4 regions of the Ornithinibacillus xuwenensis genome follow, and region 4 is predicted to be linked to each of the others. Evidence: predicted binding sites of a transcription regulator. Region 4 holds the regulator's gene; each other region holds the start of a gene.
What was found. The regulator LexA, encoded in region 4, represses DNA repair genes until DNA is damaged. The targets are predictions, from matches to a motif close to CGAACATATGTTCG.
Positions count from the first base shown of each region.

Region 1: the regulator LexA is predicted to act here: its motif matches at 2,150-2,163, upstream of ABC228_RS02550 (DNA polymerase IV).
Region 2: the regulator LexA is predicted to act here: its motif matches at 2,181-2,194, upstream of ABC228_RS17240 (DUF6434 domain-containing protein).
Region 3: the regulator LexA is predicted to act here: its motif matches at 1,098-1,111, upstream of ABC228_RS03455 (YolD-like family protein).

Region 1 covers NZ_JBDIML010000001.1:425,539-428,858, reverse strand. Annotated here, with positions in the region: gene ABC228_RS02555 (aldehyde dehydrogenase) at 1-853, shown strand, start outside; gene ABC228_RS02550 (DNA polymerase IV) at 890-2,134, opposite strand; gene ABC228_RS02545 (putative quinol monooxygenase) at 2,246-2,554, opposite strand; gene ABC228_RS02540 (M20/M25/M40 family metallo-hydrolase) at 2,790-3,320, opposite strand, start outside.
Region 2 covers NZ_JBDIML010000008.1:55,485-58,804, reverse strand. Annotated here, with positions in the region: gene ABC228_RS17265 (DUF4097 family beta strand repeat-containing protein) at 1-181, opposite strand, end outside; gene ABC228_RS17260 (DUF1700 domain-containing protein) at 174-734, opposite strand; gene ABC228_RS17255 (PadR family transcriptional regulator) at 727-1,050, opposite strand; gene ABC228_RS17250 (DUF2812 domain-containing protein) at 1,228-1,740, opposite strand; gene ABC228_RS17245 (PadR family transcriptional regulator) at 1,742-2,077, opposite strand; gene ABC228_RS17240 (DUF6434 domain-containing protein) at 2,227-2,793, shown strand; gene ABC228_RS17235 (GTP cyclohydrolase II) at 2,964-3,320, shown strand, end outside.
Region 3 covers NZ_JBDIML010000001.1:577,014-580,333, reverse strand. Annotated here, with positions in the region: gene ABC228_RS03460 (exonuclease SbcCD subunit D) at 1-983, opposite strand, end outside; gene ABC228_RS03455 (YolD-like family protein) at 1,140-1,469, shown strand; gene ABC228_RS03450 (YozE family protein) at 1,498-1,719, opposite strand; gene tatC (twin-arginine translocase subunit TatC) at 1,745-2,488, opposite strand; gene ABC228_RS03440 (twin-arginine translocase TatA/TatE family subunit) at 2,646-2,849, opposite strand; gene ABC228_RS03435 (twin-arginine translocase TatA/TatE family subunit) at 2,869-3,072, opposite strand; gene ABC228_RS03430 (dihydrofolate reductase) at 3,228-3,320, opposite strand, start outside.
Region 4 covers NZ_JBDIML010000001.1:680,505-683,824, forward strand. Annotated here, with positions in the region: gene ABC228_RS04075 (DUF896 domain-containing protein) at 1-181, opposite strand, end outside; gene ABC228_RS04080 (YneB family resolvase-like protein) at 279-938, opposite strand; gene lexA (transcriptional repressor LexA) at 1,209-1,832, shown strand; gene ABC228_RS04090 (hypothetical protein) at 2,087-2,509, opposite strand; gene ABC228_RS04095 (hypothetical protein) at 2,709-3,167, shown strand.

The sequences.
Region 1 (3,320 bases), 250 kb from region 4:
TGAGGAACTTTTACAACAAAAATTTGACTATATTTTCTTTACTGGAAGTACCGCAGTGGGAAAGGTTATCATGAAGGAAGCGAGTAAACATTTAACACCCGTTACACTGGAATTAGGTGGTAAAAGTCCTGTAATTGTTGACAAGGATGCAAACATACCAATCACTGCTAAGCGAATCGTATGGGGGAAATTTACCAATGCAGGTCAAACCTGTGTGGCACCTGATTATCTATACGTCCATCACAAAATAAAAGATAAACTGCTTAAGGAAATGAAAAAGCAAATCAGGAAGCTATACCGAAAGAACGCGCTTCAAAATGATAATTACGTTCGCATCATTAATGAAGGTCACTTTAATCGTCTTTCATCCTATTTAACAACCGGTAAAATTATTCAAGGCGGAAATGTCGATTATAAGCAACTTAAAATCGAACCAACCATTGTAGACAACATCTCTTGGACCGATCCAGTCATGCAGGATGAAATATTTGGACCAATCTTACCTGTTCTAACATTTCGAAGTTTAACAGAAGTTATTTCCATTTTAAAACTTCATGAGAAACCTCTCGCACTCTATTATTTTGGAGAAAAAGAGAAGAACCAACAAAGCGTGATGACAAATTTATCGTTTGGTGGCGGATGTATCAATGATACATTGTATCACCTTGCAAATCCGAATCTACCCTTTGGCGGGGTTGGGAGTAGCGGTATGGGATCGTATCATGGTAAAAGTAGCTTTGACACTTTCTCACATCACAAAAGCATCCTGAAGCAATCAACTAAGTTTGATATTCCACTACGCTATCCAGGTGGAAAGCTAGTATTTTCTATCATTAAAAAGATCCTGAAATAATAATAGGCTCAAGTTATCGCAATCCATAACTTGAGCCTATTTTTTATAGTCATCTAGAAAATCCTTTTGAAAGCTCGTTCTTGGCTGTCCCTGATCCTCTACCTTCATCTCGACAAAAGGATTTTTTCCATACTTCTCTGTTAATTCATCTATAGCTAGATATAGCTTCTCCTTTTCCGCATCTTTTTTATAGGTAAACAAATCTAACTGCTGAACGATATTTTGTTTCTCCTCGATATCTTGTACCGTGATACCAAGTAATCGAACGGGTTCTTTATTCCAATGGACTTCAAATAACTCGAAGGCTACCTTTAAAATATCTACTTTTTTCTCAATATAGTTGGAAAGCTTCTTACTTCTAGTAATGGTTTTGCGATTATGATAACGAATGGTTAGCTGAACGGAGCCCCCAGCTACTTGCTTTCGTTTCATTCGAATCTCAACATTTTCAGCTAGAGAAGATAATAAGCTTCTAATCTCTGCTTCATCTGTTGTATCTAACGGTAATGTCTCGGAACTACCAATACTCTTAAATTCATTTACTGCATCTGGATCAACCACTCTAAGATCAATACCATTTGCCCGGTTCTTAAGTCGTTCACCATTAATACCTAATAGTTGCTTTAGTTGATATTCATCAGCTAATGCGAGCTCTCCAATCGTATTTATCGAAAGTCCTTGTAGCTTTTCAGCCGTTTTACTTCCAATACCATACATTTCTCTAACAGGTAATGGCCATAGCTTTTCAGGAATGTCTCTCTTCCTTAATATCGTAATGCCCATAGGTTTTTGCATATCGGACGCCATTTTGGCTAGAAACTTATTAGGTGCAATTCCGATACTACAAGGCAAATCCAACTCTTTTTTAATTTGTTGTTGTATCTTCTCCGCCAAGCGAACTGGATGCTGGTCATTACTTACATCCGATACATCCATATAACCCTCATCAATAGAGACTGGCTCAACAAATGGTGTTATGGAATATAGGATTTTAAATATTTCTCGGGAAGCAAATCGGTATCGTTCGAAATTAGGACGCATAACGAGTAAGTCTGGACACAGTTTTCGTGCTTGCCAAATAGGCATGGTGGTCTTTACACCTTTAGCCCGTGCTTCATAGTTACTCGTAATGATTATTCCTTTACGCTCTTCAGGATTACCAGCTACCGCTAGAGGTTTTCCTTTTAGTTCTGGGTTATAGGCAATTTCTACAGAGGCATAGAAGCTATTCATATCTAAGTGGAATATTATACGCGCTTTTTTAGCATTTATCTCTGCCATGTTAGACATCCTTTGCGAACAATTGTTTCTCTATGTATTATACCACAATTAAAAACGCGCTTTACACCCTTCAAATCTAGGTTTTATACCAATATGCTCAATAATTTCAATTTAAACGGTACCCTTTCCTCCCAGTGGTATTAAGGTATTGATTCTTTCCATACCAGTAATAATTGGCTTGGCTTGTGCTATTAGCTTTTGGGTAACTTCCAATTGTAAAGACGCTTCATGTGCTTGTTGATCACTCCATACCTCAAATACATACACAGCACTCGGCTCAGACTCTGAAGTACTTACAATGTATATTTCACAATCTTTCAGATTCTGCATCGATTCCGCAGCTTCTAACAAAATGTTAACTAGCGTATTTTGTTCGCCTTCTTTAACTGAAAACTTACCGTATAATCCGAATTTCTCCATCAAAAAAACCTCCTGAATTTAAAATTTCCATCATGAGCTTTAGTGCTCATTTTCAATACTTCTCTCTTTCGTAAAACTTGTCAATTCGTGAATCCGTTTAAATCCTACCCTTTCATATAGCCTGATTGCCTGTTCATTATTCCTATTGGTTTTATATTATCAAATGTTCTGAAATAAATATACAAATAAAAATGGCTAATATCATTATTAGCCATTTTCCTAACATATCTTATATTTATTTCGCTACTTCTTTAATAATTTCTGTAACAAACTCAGAGATCTTCACTAATTCTTCTACAGGAATTCGTTCGTTTGTTGTGTGAATTTCCTCATAGCCAACAGCAAGGTTTACAGTAGGAATTCCAAATCCAGCGATAACATTAGCATCGCTTCCACCACCACTTTGCAGTAGCTTGCTTTCCCTACCAATTGCTTGTGCTGCTCTCCTCGCTACTTCTACTACTTCATCTCCAGCCTCTTGCTTATATCCAGGATACATTACTTGAACTTTTACAATCGCTTCGCCACCAAGTTCTTTAGCAGTAGTTTCAAATGCTTCCTTCATTTTCGCTACTTGTGCTTCCATTTTTTCAGGAACTAAAGAACGTGCTTCCGCTAAAATTTCAACATGGTCAACAACAATATTCGTTTGTTTTCCACCTTCAAAACGCCCAATATTCGCTGTCGTTTCTTCATCAATTCGCCCTAAAGGCATTTTAGCAATGGCTTTAGCTGCAAGCGTAATTGCGGAAACGCCTTTTTCAGG
Region 2 (3,320 bases), on a different contig from region 4:
TTATCTCGACACTAGCGTTATCACTTTCAACATAAAACTCTGTAATATTATTTACATCAAATGCTTTCTTTTCCATAATTCGCTCTGATGCATTAGAGGCTCTGTACGTTAGCACGCTCCCAATAATTCCTACAATTAGTAGAATGGAGGCTAACATTAACCATAATCGCTGCTTAGGCATCTTTCATTCCTCCTTTAACAAGTCGAACATTATAGTTCAAATACTTCACAAATCCTTTTATAACAAATCTTGTTACATAATACATTCCTATCGTAATAAAAATTCCTAACCCGGTAAGCCCAATTGAAAAGAATAAATCATAGAATGAAAACACTTCTGGGTAAACTGCTACATTTATTAATACAAGCACAGGTGAAAGAATAAAGGATATACCAACTGCCCATCCACCAAGCATAACACCTACTAGACCGATAAAAGGGCCTAATACGATAACAAGATTAAAAAATCCTAGACCAATTACTGCCCATACCGCCCGTAGAATATTACCAGTCGAAGCAGAAGTCTCGGCCTGCTCTAAGTGATATGTTGCAACTAATTCCTTTGAAATTTGCTGAGGTGAACCAAGCGAAGCAACGATTTCTTCTTCTGTCTTCCCTTCACTTTTTCCTATTTCAAAATGCTCCTGAAAGTCTTGCAAAATATCATTCTTTTCGGCTGCGGGTAGCCGCTTCAACAAATCATTTAATTTGGCAAAAAACTGTTCCTTATTCATTCCCAACACCTTCCTCGATTAATTGATTCACACCATTTGTGAATTCCTTCCAATCTGTTAATAACTCCTGGAGGTAGGATCTTCCTTCCTCTGTTAGCTGATAGTATTTTCGCGATGGACCTTCTGTCGATTCCTTTAAATAGGTGGTAAAGTATCCCTCTTTTGTTAACCTTCTTAATAACGGATAAACAGTCCCCTCAGAAATCGCAATACGATCAGAAATCTTTTGAACAAGCTCATAGCCATAACGATCCTGCTTTTCTAATAAAACCATGACGCATAACTCAAGCACACCTTTTTTAAATTGTACGTTCAAATTCTTAACACCTCTTTTTATTAGTTTCACTACTGTATAATGTATAGTACCTGTTTATGGATTATACGTTGCTAAGAACAATTTAACACACACTACTGTTTATTGCAAGGTACTGTTATAAAAAAATAGCAAAATAATGAAAAAGACCTCTAGGACGAGGTCTTCACAACGGTTTATTCAATTTCTCCGGTAATAATTTATTTTGAGCTTGAGGGAAATAAACAAATTGATATAGAGCACAATGACGATTAACACTAAACCAGCAGCAAGATATTGTACAAAATATCCCTTCCAGCTTAATACTAATGCTAATTGCCCTGCCATGCATAAGAAAAAGATCATTAAGTAATAGCTCATCATTCGCTTGTATGATTCTAATATGGATTCTTTATCGGAATAAATCTTTTGTATATCCTGTTGGCTAGTTGGGACACGAAAATAATGGAAAAGATTCACAGCACCTGTTACATGCTCCCACCCAGCATCCTCATATAACCGAAAATAATCTTCTTTCGCATCCGGTCTAAAATCCACCTGATAGATATAAGATTCCTCTTTATTCTCCTCAAAGGTATAGGTGAATAATCGATATTTTTTAAGATGTAGTCCTTTAGTAGACATTTCCGTTAACCATTTTTCTTCCTTCTCGACATCGTAAGCTAGAAATAGCTTAAACTTTTTCTTTGTCATGTTACTCCTCCTCCATCACGCTAATAATCTCACTTGCATTTTCAACTAATGATTTTAGCCTTATATACTCGAGCTTTAAAACTTTCTTGCCAAGTTCTGTTAATTGATAATACTTTCGACGATCTTTGTCCTCTACAGCAGCCTTGGAAATGATATTTTGCTTCTCCAGCTTTCCTAGTGCACCATACAATGTTCCAGGTCCCATCGTCACCTCTCCTTGGCTTACTACTTCTACATCCTGCATGATTGCATAACCATGACGAATCTCTCTTAAAGACAAAAGAATGTAGTAAGTCGCCTGAGATAAGGGTAAAAAATCCTCCGGTTGCTTTGCCATTACTACTCACCACCATTGTATCAACTATCGATATATCGTATGTCGATATAATAGCATAAATTAACTTTATTTTGCAATAGAAAATTTTAAAAATTGCCAGAACGGAACGTTTGTTCTATAATCTAACTTATAAAAGTGAGGTGTTTAGCATGCGACCGAAGCTCAATAAGGATATAACCATTCAAGATTTTCGAAACTATTATTGGTTAAAAGAAGAGCTCCAACAATTCTGTCGGATTAACCATCTAGGGGTTTCAGGCTCCAAAGCAGAATTGAACAACAGAATCGAAAAATACTTGTTAACAGGTGAAATCGAAAAGCCTGCCAGAAAGCGTCTATATAAGGGAAAACCAAATGAAAAATTAAGTCTCGATACGGTTATTGATGAGAACCACCGGTGTAGTCAAGAGGTACGAGCGTTTTTCAAATCCGTCATTCCGAATTTTCATTTCTCGACATACATACAAAAATTCTTTAAAAACAATATTGGGAAAACATACCGCGATGCGATACAAGCGTGGTATGAAGAAGAAAAGAGAAAGAAGGAGCCAGATTACAGAACAGAAATTGCTCCACAATTTGAATACAACCAATTTATTCGGGATTTCTTTGCTGACCCGATGAACACAGGAAAAACTAAAGGGGATGCCATAGCAGCGTGGAAGAAAATCAGGAGTATTCCTGGGAGTAATAAATATTCAGCTTTCCATTCCTGATAACCTGATATCGGTTATCCCATTTCCTTTTTATCGTCCCAGGCAATTACGAACAATGTATCATACTCTAAAACAAGTACGTTTTTATAAAAAGGAACCCCCCCGAGAAAGATAAATTGAAGCGAAAATGTTTTTTATTTATACTTATGGCAGTGAAAGGAGTTTGTACAATGGGACAAATGAAATTAGAATCAAAAGTACTAACCGTACTAAAGGATAAAATACAATCAATTAACACATCAGAAGGTGCAATATATTTAGTAGGACCAGTGCGATTACCCGTTAATTTATATGGAGAAACCGTAGAATTCAAATGGTATTCATGGTTAAACTGTGAGGAGGTTACTGATGATTACCAAAAAATCATTGACAACCTTTCCTCCAAGAACTTAGCTGATTATCAGCAATCTAGTGTATTGGTATACGGAGATTTTGAAAACAGTGAAGATGCTTTAATTCGCATGCACTCCATCTGTCATACTGGTGATATATTTGGAAGTAAGCGATGTGACTGCGGATTCCAGTTA
Region 3 (3,320 bases), 100 kb from region 4:
GCTGATGATTGCCCTACACGTTCAAGGCGAAGAATATTGGGATAGATTTTTCGCAGCTTGTACATCGGATCGATAATTTGCCCCTTATCGAGTAATCGAATGTGCAAATAATCCTCATTATCTTCCAATGGTTGTTCAATCAGTTCTTGAAAATAACCTTCTACCACACGCATATCATGTTTTGGTGCTAATGGGATAAATTCAAGTTCACAATTTCCTTCTTTATCAAGGTGAACGATAGTTACGGATTTTTTATGGTTTGCTTCTGAAAAGGAATATTTTAAAATCGAACCACTATACCGAATGACATCTCGTTTAATTCGCTGCGGTTGATGCAAATGCCCCAATGCCGTATAGGAAAAATCCTGAAATAAAGCTGCATCCACATATGGTGTTCCACCTATCATTGATAGTCGTTCCTCTGATTCAGATTCCATTCCCCCTGCCACAAAGGCATGTCCAACAAATATGTGACGCTCCTTCATGTTATGATGCTCTTTTATATAATTGATAACGGCTTCCATTGCTGTTTGGTGAGAGTGGATGGAGTCATCCTGAAAGAATGCTCTTGCTTCTGCCGGTTCAATATATGGTACCAGGTGAAAGTATACTGGTCCGTGTTCATCCGTAAGAACCACTGGTTTTAGGCTTCTACTTAGGCTTGTCTCAATATATAAGTGCTGTGCACGAAACATCTCTGTACCAAATTCAAGTCGCTCAGGACTGTCGTGATTTCCGGAAATTGCTAATACCGGTATTCGAATATCTTTTACAAGCGTCGTAAATATACGATTTAATAAATCAACTGCTTCTTTTGGTGGTATTGCACGATCGTATAAGTCACCGGCAATGATAAGTACATCTGGCTTTTCAGCTCTAATAATCTCTAGTAACTGATTTAATATAAAATCCTGTTCGTCTGTCATATGAACACTGTTAACAATCTTTCCGAGATGCCAATCAGCTGTATGCATTACTTTCATCTGATTTCCCCCTTGCAAGTTTATATAAGTAATAGGAAATACCTATTTAAATTTTATTGTTTCTTTCATTTTAACACGTTTCCGACCTTCTCCATATAACGAAAAGTTGAATAACGAACAAATGTTTGTATATAATGATATAGAGGTGATTTTTTAATGGTGAATGATAGAGGAACGATTAAATGGACATCGTTAATGCTTCCTGAGCATGTTGAGCTCTTAAAGAATATATGGAAAGAAGATAAAAAAGTAAGAAGGCCGGCTTTGGATGAGCAAGAGCTGGAGATACTAAATCAATTTATTATCGAGGCATATCAAGAAAAACAAACGATAACAATCAACTATTATCAAGATGGACAAATGCATAATACAAGCGGGATCATCAAAAAGCTAGACCCATTAAATCATACAATCTTACTAAACAATCTAAGTGTAAGTGCGGATACTATTTCAATTCGGTTTACGGATATTTATACGGTCATATAAAAATGCTCTGGAGCTAATTCCAGAGCATTTAATCTTTTTCCTTCATCAAGTACGTATCCCAAAGGGAGTCAAACACAGAAAGCGCATTTGTAAACGGACTATTCCATTCAAGATAATCACTAATTTCGTGATAGCTTTTGGAATGCTTTGGAAAATTATGATCATCAAACATCCAATCTGCAAGTCTACTTGAATCATCTGGTTTCTTTTTACCACGGTAAGTCATCATGAAATGATAAAACGAACGCATCATACCCCCCCTTTATATAAACGAATTAGGCTTCCATAAATTCCTTGTGCTTCTCCTGTTTCTTGCGATATACAATAGCAGCAAGATAGATACTTATCTCATATAGAAGAATAAATGGAATCGCCACAAAAATTGGTAAGAAAAAGTCGGGTGGTGTGACCATGGTTGCAATAATAATTAAGACTAAATACGCATATTTTCTCGTTTTACGCATGATATTAGGAGTTAAAATTCCTAGTTTTGTTAAAAACATGGTAATAACCGGTATCTCAAAAATAATGGCAAATGGTAAGGTTACTCGAAGTAAAAATTTAAAATATTTTTCAACGGTAAACATTTCATTAAAGATACCATCGTTTAATGACAACAAGAATGGAAGAATTAACTTAATAAACATCAAATAACCACAAGCAAGTCCACCGATAAACAATAAAAAGATTGCTGGGATAAATGCTAACGACGCTTTTTGCTCCTTTGCAGTTAGCCCAGGCTTAATAAACATCCATATTTGGAAGGCTAGTATTGGAAGCGTACCTGCGAGTGCCACAACTCCAGCGATCGTAAACCAAATCCACATAATTTCACCTGGACTTAACAAGGTGAGCTTAAAGTCAATATCAGACTCAAAAAAATTATAAATATCCTCCACAAAAATAAAGCTTACAATAAAGAAAAGAATGAAGAATATTGCCGTGACAACTAACCGGTTTCGTAGCTCCGATAAATGTCCCGTAAAATTCATTTCCTTTTCATCATAATTCCTCGCCATACAAAACACTCCTAGTAACAAATGCCACTGTAATAAATAAGCATGTCTCACTATATTTTCTAATACATTAAACTTAATAGAACATTACATCTACTGTCTTTAATGTTTGGTACAAACAGAAAAGAAGATGCAAGGTTAATAAACCTTACACCTTTTTTTAATCATTTTTAATTGTCGTATTAGAAGGATTATTTACATGCTTGTTTGCATCTTCCTCCGAAACTATATCTTTTGCAGCATTTCGGAATTCCTTCAAGGAACTACCAAAGGCTTTTCCTATTTCAGGAAGCTTTGAAGGACCAAAAACAACTAATGCAACAATAAGAATTAGAATTAATCCTGGAATACCTATACTGCCCATAAATTTCACTCCAAAAGATTTATTTGTTATCTTTGCCTTTCACAACATCTTTCGTTTCGTTAATTTCATCCGTTACATCTTCAGTTAAATCTTTAGTAGATTTTTTAAATTCACGTAATGTTTGTCCTGCAGCCTTACCTATTTCTGGTAGCTTTTTTGGCCCAAAAATTACCAACGCAATAACAAGGATTAATATTAATCCTGGAATACCTATACCTGCCATGCTTACACCTTCTTCTATCTGATTAAAGTAATTATAGTCCAAAACGATTCATTTGGTATGTAACTTAATAAAATATCACAAAATGTTCATAGAAATACAGCTCAATAGCTTGTAACCAACTATATTTTATCAGTTAAACCAGCTTTATACAACTTCTAATCGACTGTTTTCACTCGATCATATTGAATAAAATAGTAATCGTATGGATTTTTTTCGTCCCTTTCACCCTTCGTACTAGAAGTTTTCTT
Region 4 (3,320 bases):
TTCCCGCCGGGTCAATAACTGTCATTGTTTTTAATTGATTTTTAAAGGACTTTCGAACGTTTTTCAAATATTCCTCACGAAGCTCTACCTGTTCCTTCTTTTCTGTTTCTGTTAAACCATCCTTACTTTTAGCTTTCTTAGCTAATGCATTTATCCGTTCCAGTTTTTCCTTCGATAACAATCAAAAAACCTCCCAAATTCTATCTATTTATCTTATCCTGTCACTGTTAAGTAAATGGAAAAAAGCAAGGACTAAATACTGTCCTTGCTTTTTAATATTACCTGTTCCATGTATTTGAATCAATTAATTTATACTCCTGATACCTACGATGAACAGTAGCCTTTGAAACTTGGTATCCTAATCCATTTAACGTGTTTGCAATCTCCCCAAAAGTTAATTCCTTATTTCGTAAATGAACAATTTCTTCTATTGGGACTTCAATTTTTTCTCTACCAGCCGCTTTGTTCCGATTTGATAAATTGTTTGATGGATTATAGCCATTCGCAATAGCCTTTTTCATACCTCGCTTTATTTTAGCGTTATGGATTTTCCGTTGATATTCTTCTACAATACCGACTATCTGCAATACCATTGAATCTGACTCTGATAGCTCTAACTCTCCATTATGTAACACCGTATAAATAGGTATCTTTCGTTTTGCTAATTGATGAAATAGTGCAATCTTCGTGTTGCCTCTACCAAGTCTCGTCTCATCTTGAATAAATAGACAATTCGCTTTTCCAGCTTCAAATGTCTCGAGCATCTCAAATATACCTTCACGTTCGATTTCATAACCACTAGCTTGTTCTTCTATACATTTAACGATGTTAAATCCATAACGATTGGCTAGTTGATATAACTCTTCCTTCTGTCTTGATAATGATGTTTCTTGTGCTTTTTTATCTGTACTCACTCTGCAGTATATGATGCCATTCACTTTCAAAACCCCTATTTATGCACTAATTAATGAAAGGTATAAGAATCCTAATGTTAACGCAAATGCAGCAATGTAAAACAAATCTGTTTTGTTTACTCTTCCGAACATTTTACATCATTCCTTCCTTTTCAATATAAGAACCTTTGTTCGCTAAATTCATTATAACAGAACATATGGTCTTGTCAACGTTTTTTCGAACGAATGTTTGCATTTTTAGATAATGGGTGGTAAACTATCATTAATAAATCTTATGTGCGAGGGGTTTAATAGATGACTAAATTATCCAATAGACAACAAGCAATTCTTGACTATATAAAAGAACAAGTGAAAATTAAAGGATATCCACCTTCCGTAAGAGAGATTGCAGAGGCTGTTGGTCTTGCTTCAAGCTCTACTGTGCATGGACATCTCTCAAGACTTGAAAGTAAAGGCTTTATTCGCAGGGATCCTACTAAACCAAGGGCAATTGAAATACTAGATTTTGAGGAAGAGCTTACTATTCCAAGGGACGAAGCGCGTTATGCTCCAGTCATTGGTAAAGTAACTGCTGGTGTTCCAATTACTGCTGTCGAAAATATTGAGGAGTTTGTTCCAATCCCTAGCTCATCAGCTGGGCCCGATGAGAACCTATTTGTTCTCGTTATCGATGGAGAAAGTATGATTGAAGCAGGAATTTTAGATGGTGATATGGTCATTGTCAAACAACAAAACACCGCACAAAACGGAGATATTGTTGTTGCCATGACGGAGGATAATGAAGCAACTGTAAAACGTTTCTTTAAAGAAAAAGATCATATTAGACTTCAACCAGAAAATCCTACAATGGAGCCATTAATTTATCCAAGCGTTTCTATTCTAGGGAAAGTAGTTGGATTGTACCGACACATTCACTAATATTATTCATACGACAACGTCTATTAGTTAAGACGTTGTTTTTATGTAAAAATACATAACAAAAGAGCTGATTATGGTCAGGAATTCCCTGATTGTTAATTAGCTCTTTCTATTTCTATGATAAGTATCAGCTTTTGGAGTTAGCAAAATATTTTAACCGAGGCTTATCAAGTCAGTAGTTTGTCATATAATAAGCACCACTTAACCATGTTAAGTATATCTATTAAGCAAATTTGGAACAAAACTGTTAAATGCTACTTATGATAAAGTTCCTTGTAAGCAATCACTTTCAATGCGGTAATTTCCTCTTCGGATAATTTGCCTTCAATTTCTTGAAGGAGTTCTTCTTTAGAAATTTGACCTTCTTGAACTTTCGATTGTATATTTTGAAGTCCTGTTATTCCTACTTTCTTCACTAGCATTCTAGTAGCTTCTTCTTTTGTTGTAAATGGTAATGATTGTTCGTCAACTGATTCGGCATCTTCTAAAAAGGCCATTAACTCTGGATCACTTTCAATTGTCTGTTTGATTTTCTCAAGTTCACCACTGTTTTCCAATTCAGTAGAAAGAACTTCCATTAACTTATCGGATGCTAATTTTGTTCCAAAATGATAAACCCCATAGCCGAGAATAGCTAATACAATGACGGTAATAAGTAATCCCTTTATAATCTTCATCGTTTCATACGCCCCCTTTGGTATAACTATATAATAAATCACTAAAAATTTGTTGGTTAACTTTTTTCTAAATATCGGATTTTGTAGATATAATTCTATACTTTCAACGTGAAAATTCTAATTATTAATGGACTTTAGCAACATAATACACTCTCACAGTGGAATAATAATTGTATTAATTCATCTAAGGAGTTTATTCATGCTACTCTCAGTTACCCTATCACTAACCATACTCTTTATCATCCTTGCTTTTCGTACAAAGAGTCTTCATAAGATAGAAGTTATTACACTAATTGTATTTATCTCTAATCTTTTAAATGAGGCATTTAGTATGGGAGGCTTAAATCTTGGCCAAATAAAAACTTCAGATAATATGGGTTCATTTTTATCATTTATAATATGGTGCGCTGCACTAATACCAGCAATCATGACTTGGATGATTGGGATGACGTTATCACTTCATACTTTCCTTTGGAAAAGCGTCACTATAATATTAGCGTCTTTTGTTTTAGTTGTAGTTGAATTTGCAGCAGAATGGGGCGGAATGATAGAACACCATCAACTATCAATTCCTGGTTTATTGATATTTTGGTTTCTAGTTCTTCTTGCTGTATTAATCTTTCAACGTTTTTATTCAAAACTTTTGAAAGGGGTATAACAATTATATGTTTTTATTACCAATCCATTTTGACGAGAATGAGTGGTTCGTAATAATAGCCCTCTTCCCTCTTATTTTGGGAATTATTTTCTGTCGTAAAGTATTACCCTCCGCGATTACAGTTGCCGTAATTCTTTATTTCGCTTCAATTGG